3 regions of the Bradyrhizobium sp. STM 3557 genome follow, and region 3 is predicted to be linked to each of the others. Evidence: riboswitches for the same ligand, from Rfam matches in the RefSeq annotation. Region 3 holds a riboswitch; each other region holds the start of a gene.
What was found. A riboswitch is a leader RNA that binds a small molecule or an ion and turns the genes downstream of it on or off. The one in region 3 is predicted to bind cobalamin.

Region 1: linked by a shared signal. The riboswitch ahead of P6U24_RS27015 (TonB-dependent siderophore receptor) and the one ahead of P6U24_RS15120 (DUF1636 family protein) in region 3 are both predicted to bind cobalamin.
Region 2: linked by a shared signal. The riboswitch ahead of P6U24_RS26290 (HoxN/HupN/NixA family nickel/cobalt transporter) and the one ahead of P6U24_RS15120 (DUF1636 family protein) in region 3 are both predicted to bind cobalamin.

Annotation. Positions count from the first base shown of each region.
Region 1 is NZ_CP120697.1:5,831,132-5,833,392, reverse strand. Features, by position in the region: gene P6U24_RS27020 (tetratricopeptide repeat protein) at 1-427, shown strand, start outside; cobalamin riboswitch at 781-985, shown strand; gene P6U24_RS27015 (TonB-dependent siderophore receptor) at 1,088-2,261, shown strand, end outside.
Region 2 is NZ_CP120697.1:5,691,302-5,693,562, reverse strand. Features, by position in the region: gene P6U24_RS26295 (glycosyltransferase family 9 protein) at 1-909, shown strand, start outside; cobalamin riboswitch at 1,109-1,321, shown strand; gene P6U24_RS26290 (HoxN/HupN/NixA family nickel/cobalt transporter) at 1,401-2,261, shown strand, end outside.
Region 3 is NZ_CP120697.1:3,359,088-3,361,348, reverse strand. Features, by position in the region: gene cobN (cobaltochelatase subunit CobN) at 1-11, opposite strand, end outside; gene cobW (cobalamin biosynthesis protein CobW) at 14-1,051, opposite strand; gene P6U24_RS15120 (DUF1636 family protein) at 1,048-1,464, opposite strand; cobalamin riboswitch at 1,626-1,819, opposite strand; gene cobU (bifunctional adenosylcobinamide kinase/adenosylcobinamide-phosphate guanylyltransferase) at 1,856-2,261, shown strand, end outside.

The DNA.
Region 1 (2,261 bases), 2.5 Mb from region 3:
GCTCTATTACGGCGATCGGTGGCGCGACTTCCGGCCGCTCAATCCGGCCGAGCGCGGCGACGTCATCCGCGCGGTGGTCGGTTACGCGCTCGCCGAGGATGCGATCGGGCTGGCGCGGTTTCGGGAGAAATATGCGCCGCTGATGACCGGCGAGGCCGACAAGCTCGCCTTCGACGTCGCCAGCAAGCCGGCCACCGGCTCGAGCGCCGAGTTCGCTCAGATCGCCAGGATGGCGGCGAGCGTCGACACGCTCGACGGCTTCCTGCGCGACATGAAGACACGCTTCCCCGATGCGACCGCGCGCTCGCCCGAGGCCTCGCGCGATCCTCAGAAGGACGCCGCCAAGGACTCGGCAAAAGCCGCGACCGACACCACCGCCGCGCTGCCGCGGATCAACGGCGTGAAGCAGGCGGCAGCCGGCCGATAGGCTGAAAAGGTTCGCCCGCTGGCCGCGACCGGCGCGTCGCGAGACGGCCGCGGGCGCCGACCACAAACTCCGCTGTCGTCCCGGCCTTGAGCCGGGACCCATAGCCACCATCGGCGATTGTCGGCAAAGATCGTCGACTATCCCGTGTCACAACATCTCCCTGGGTTATGGGTCCCGGGGCGCGCTTTCGCTTGCCCGGGACGACAGTTGTGATTGTCGTTGCGAGCGAGCCGTCCTTGCCAGCATGAGTCACAACGCAACAGCTGATCGACCTGAATTAAAGGTGAGGCGAGATGCCGCTGCGCAACGCCGTGGAGCAATCTGTGGCCGGACGTTGACACCCTCGGGAGTTTAACTAACGTGATCGCGACGGTTCCTCATCGAGGATTAAACGGGAACGCGGTGTGGGGCGACCCGATTCCGCGGCTGCCCCCGCAACTGTGAGCGGCGAGCCTTTGCCACATGCCACTGGGACTAGTGTTGCTGCACTAGCCCGGGAAGGCGGCGAAAGGCGATGACCCGCGAGCCAGGAGACCTGCCGTCAGTCGTGGTCACACGTGAGCACATCGGGCGGGGTGTCCTGGTGGAAGTCGACTGCCGCGTTCTGCGGGAGGAAGGCTTGGTTCGCGGTGACGTGCCACGTTGTCGCGAGTCCTGTTGATGATCCCCATCTTTGCCGCACCGAAGCGGCGCTTCTTCCTGCTTTCATCCGTTGCGTCGTCGTTCCTGCTCTTGCCCGCCGAGGTCTGGTCGCAGACTGCCCAGCCGAGCTATCCGCTCGAACCTGTCGTGGTGACCCCGTCGGCCAAGCCGCCGGCGCGCCGCGCTGCCGAGCGGTCGGCATCACCGACTGCGCGAGCGCGCCAGCAGCGCGATGCTGCCCGCGTAACCACCGCTCCAACTGCAACCCCGCCGTCCGGACCAATGTTCGCCGCGCCAACTCTGAATCTCGCCGGCACGGCGTCGACCGGGAGCCGCCTCGGCTTGACGCGCCTGCAGACGCCGGCCAGCGTCGAAGTGATCCCGGCGGAAACCGTGGCCGAGCGCGGCCAGTACGACATCATCTCCGCAGTGACCCAGAACGCCACCGGCTTCACCGCCAGCCCGGAGCCCGGCAACGGCAGCCTCTCTTTCAATACGCGCGGCTTCACCGGCAATGGCTCCGTCATGACGCTGTATGACGGCACGCGCCTTTATGTCGGCTCCGGCACGCTGACGTTTCCCTATGACACCTGGTCGGCACAGCGTATCGAGGTGCTGCGCGGCCCAGCATCCGTGCTGTACGGCGAAGGCGCCATCGGCGGCGCCATCAACGTCATCTCGAAGATGCCGTTGTGGGTCCAGAGCAACCAGGCCGAGATGTCGTTCGACAGCAACATGACGCGGCGCATCGCCGTGGACAGCGGCGGACCGGTCAACAAGGATGTCGCGTACCGCGTCACCGCCACCGCCAATGCATCCGATGGCTGGGTCGATCGCGGTGATAACTCCAACGTCGAGTTGCATGCGGCGGTCCAGGTGAAGCAGAACGAAGACGTCACCTGGACGATGTCCACCGACTATGGCGACCGCCGCCCGATGCGCTATTTCGGCACGCCGCTTGTCGGCGACAAGCTCGTGGAAGCGCTGCGCTTCAAGAACTACAACGTCGGCGACAGCAATATCCGCTATCAGGACAGCTGGAACCAGGTGAAAACGGAGTGGCAGGTCACCGACGGCATCTCGGTTCGCAATACGCTGTATTATCTCAATAGCCAACGGCACTGGAGAGATGCCGAAAGCTATGCCTATGATGGCAATCCCGATCCCGTGAAGGGACAAATCAACCGCACAG
Region 2 (2,261 bases), 2.3 Mb from region 3:
CTTTCCGGAGATCTCAAGAACGGCTTTGCCACCTATTGCCGTTGGCGCGGACTTGTCGAGAGTGAGCATAGGATCATCGGTCCGGAATGGCAGGGCGACTCGTTCGTTGGTCGCACGCTGCTGTTGTACTCGGAACAAGGTGTCGGCGATGCCCTGCAGTTCATCCGCTATCTCCCGATGGTTGCGGCGAAGGGCGGGACGATCGTGTTGCAGGTCCAGCCCGCCCTCGTCTCGCTGTTGCGTGGGCTCCAAGGCGTGTCTGTCATTCGTCGCGGCGCGGCGCTGCCGCGGTTCGATCTGCAGCTGCCGCTGATGCATCTGCCACATGTGTTCGGCACGACGCTGGATTCGATACCGGCCGAAATACCCTATCTGCATGCCGATCCGGAAAAGGTCGAGACTTGGCGTCGTGCGGTGGGCGACGTCGATGCGTTGAAGGTCGGAGTTGTTTGGGCCGGAAGCCCCACGCACAAAGGCGACCGGCATCGTTCCATGTCAGCAGACGCGATACTACCGGCCCTCATTATGCCGGGCGTGCAGCTCTACAGCCTGCAGAAGGAGCCGCGCGCGGCAGATCTGCCGGTGCTGGCTCGGCTTCAGTCCAACGTCATCGACCTTGCGCCGGAGCTAGGCGACTTCGCCGATACGGCCGCCGCCATCTCCGCGCTCGATCTCGTCATCGCGGTCGATACCTCGGTCGCGCATCTGGCAGGCGCTATGGGCCGCCCGACCTGGACCATGTTGCCCTATGCGCCCGATTGGCGCTGGCTGCGCGATCGCGAGGACACGCCCTGGTATCCCGGCATGCGGCTGTTTCGTCAGCAGGCGCCGCAGGCGTGGTCTGGCGTCATTGCCCGAGTATCCGCAGAACTCGCGGAGGTCGCTACTGGCAGGCGTAGTCTGGCCTGACTGCTCGGCCCTACATCGATGCGGCTGGGAGGCTGGTGTGTTGCGGCAAAGTCAGATTGCAAGCGCGATGCGATGACCGAGGCGGACACACTTCTGAAATGCTGAAGCGGCATGAGTGCACTCATGCAAAGCGATGACTTTGCACTGGCGATCGGAATGCGCGTCCATCGGCAGGGGATTGACACGTCCGCCGTTTGATTGAACATGGCGGCGTTCAGGTGCGCCGGTCGGAGGATCGGCGCATGGGAATGCGGTGAGGCGAGATCGAAGGGGTCTGCCAAGTCCGCAACTGCGCCCGCAACTGTAAGCGGTGAGTTCCTTCCACGATGCCACTGGACGCGCGTGTCCGGGAAGGCGGACCAGGAGCGTCGACCCGCGAGTCAGGAGACCGACCTGAACAGTCATCCAGCCGGTGTGCGGTGCGCGCCCCGGGGCGGCTTCCGCTGCGATGGCGCTCTCGACAGGTTTTCGCGGACGGAAGGATCGCCTGCATGCTCGCTCATCTGAGGAACGCGATTGACGACCACTCAGCCGATTCGCGCCCGCGGATCATCGCGCTCTATGTGTTTCTGATCCTGCTCAATGCCGGGGCCTGGACCTGGGCCGTGGTGGCGCTGTCGGACCGGCCGGCGCTGCTCGGCACGGCACTGCTCGCCTATGTGCTCGGCCTGCGGCACGCGGTCGATGCCGACCACATCGCGACCATCGACAACGTGGTGCGCAAGCTGATGCAGGACGGCAAGCGTCCGCTCGCAGTCGGGCTGTTCTTTGCGTTCGGGCATTCGTTTTCGATTGTGATCGCGGTTGCGGCGATCGCTGCCGCGGCCTTCGCGTTGCAGGGCCGGTTCCAGGAGTATCGGGCCATCGGCAGCATCATCGGCACCGGCACCTCGGCGTTCTTCCTGCTCGCCATTGCGGTCATCAATCTCATCATCCTGCGCAGCGTCTGGCGCAATTTCAAACGCGCGCGGCGGGGCGACGATGTCGAACAGCGGGAGCTCGACATGCTGCTGTCAGGACGCGGCCTGCTACCCCGCATGCTGCGGCCGCTGTTCCGGATGGTCACCGCGAGCTGGCAGATGTTTGCGATCGGGCTGTTGTTCGGCCTCGGATTCGATACCGCGACCGAGATCAGCCTGTTCAGCGTGGCGGCGGGCCAAGCCTCCGGCGGGATGAGCTTCGGTACGGTGATGATCTTCCCGGCGCTGTTCACGGCCGGCATGACCTTGATCGACACCACCGACAGCGTGCTGATGGTCGGCGCCTATGGCTGGGCGTTCCTCAATCCGATCCGCAAGCTCTGGTACAATCTGACGATCACGGCGATCTCGGTCGTGGTCGCGGTGCTGATC
Region 3 (2,261 bases):
AGCAGATGCATGTTCAGCCTGCGATCAGGCTGGTGATGGCGGCGGCATCGAGACCACGCTCGCCGATCACCACCAAGCGTCCCTGCCGCGCTTCGCCCGACCGCCACGGCCGCTCGAATTGGTGCTGGATTCGATTGCCGACGGCCTGGATCAACAGGCGCAGCGGCTTGCCCGCGATCTCGACAAAGCCCTTCACCCGCAGCACGTCATGTGCCGCAACCGCCGCGCCGATCCGCGCCGCCAAGGCCTCGGGCGAGGTCTGCGCAGGCACGTCGAGCACAAAGCTCTCGAAATCGTCGTGATCGTGCTCGGCCTCGTTGTCGTGATGCGAGGGCCGAGCGGCAAGGTCCGCCTCGGCTGCGGCGCCAAGGCCGAGCAGCACGGACGCGGAGAGCTTGCCATGTTCGGCCGCGACCACCTTGACCGCGCGCTGCACTTTGCCCGCAATCTCCGCTGTGACGGTTTTGCGCTCGCCTTCAGTCATCAGGTCGCTCTTGCTCAGCACGATCAGGTCGGCACAGAGCAACTGATCCTCGAACACCTCCTCAAGCGGATTGTCGTGATCGACCGAGCTGTCGCCCGCGCGCTGCGCAGCGAGCGCCTGCGGATCATCGGCAAAGCGTCCGGCGACGACGGCAGGTCCGTCGACCACCGCGACCACGCCGTCCACCGTGACGCGCGTCTTGATCTCCGGCCAGTTGAAGGCCTGCACCAAGGGCTTCGGCAGCGCCAGTCCCGACGTCTCGATGACGATATGCTCGGGCGGCTCGTTCTGGTCGAGCAGGCTTTTCAGCGCCGGCACGAAGTCATCGGCCACCGTGCAGCACAGGCAGCCATTGGACAGTTCGACGATCCGATCCTCCGGACAATCCGGGACCCCGCAGCCCTTCAGGATATCTCCGTCGATGCCGACATCACCGAACTCATTGACGATGATCGCGAGACGCCGGCCATTCGCGGTCTCGATCAGATTGCGCACCAGCGTCGTCTTGCCGGCGCCGAGGAAACCGGTGACGATGGTACATGGCGTCTTGGCGATCGCATTGCTCATTGCTGTGATACCTCTTCGGGCGTGCGCGAGGGCAATGGCGGCACGCGGGAGATCGTATTCTTCCTGATATGTTCGGGCCGCTCGCGCCATGCCGGCAGACCAGCTTCATGAGCGCGATGCAGCCGCGCGAAAGTGAGCACGTCCTCGACATGCAGATCGGGATCGAGCGCACCGAGCACGTAAGTCCATTTGCCCGGCGCAGTGACCGCGACGGTGCAGGAGCGATTGCAATTCGACAGGCATTCCACCGGCTCGATTGCAAGCCCCTCGCGGAGTGCGTCCAGTGTCGAGTTGATCGCCGCAAGCAGGCGCGTGCCGGGGCGCGGCTGTTCGTCGTGCCCTGCGTCTGTTGTCTGTCCACGGCAGGTAACACAGACAAAGAGCGTGGTCTCACCAGAAGTCGTGACAGCCATGCTAGCGGATCACGCCATCTGCGAGGTCATTCGGGAATCTCATAGCCGTCTCCGTCAATGCCGGAACCGTGGCGGTTCCTGCAATGCGCTGCGCCCGACGGCATCCCGATTCTAGGTCCGGGATCAGAACCCTGCATCGCGACTCCCCGCGCGACGGGTCGGCCAACAGCAATGTCGACGGCAGGTCTCCTGGCTCTCGGGTCGCTGCGCGCGGCCACCTTCCCGGTTTCCCAGTGGTATCAAGGCCTCGCACTCGCCGATTACAGTTGCGGGGGCAGCCGCGGCCTGAGGCGGCATGCCCGCACCGCGTTCCCTAAATCTCTCCTTTCGGAGAACCGTCATTTGCTAGATACGGGTCAGGCCCAAGCCCGTCAATTGGAATCCTGCCCACATGGACCAGCCCTCCCCCTGTTCGCGACTGCCGCGCCTCACGCTGGTGCTCGGCGGGGCGCGCTCGGGGAAAAGTCGCTATGCCGAGGGGCTGGTGACCGCAGCCCCGGCACCCTGGATCTATGTCGCGACCGCGCAGGCCTTCGACGAGGAAATGACGGCGCGGATCGCACAGCACAGGAGCCGCCGCGCGGAGGGATGGCGCACCGTCGAGGCTCCGCTCGATCTCGCCGGCACGATGGCCGCACACACCAGCTCCGACCAGATAATGCTGATCGATTGCCTGACGCTGTGGCTTAGCAATGTCATGCTCGCGGGTCATAACGTCGAGGCCGCCTGTGATACGTTGGTTGAGGCGCTGGCGCACGCCAACGGTCCGCTCGTCGTCGTCTCCAACGAGGTCGGGC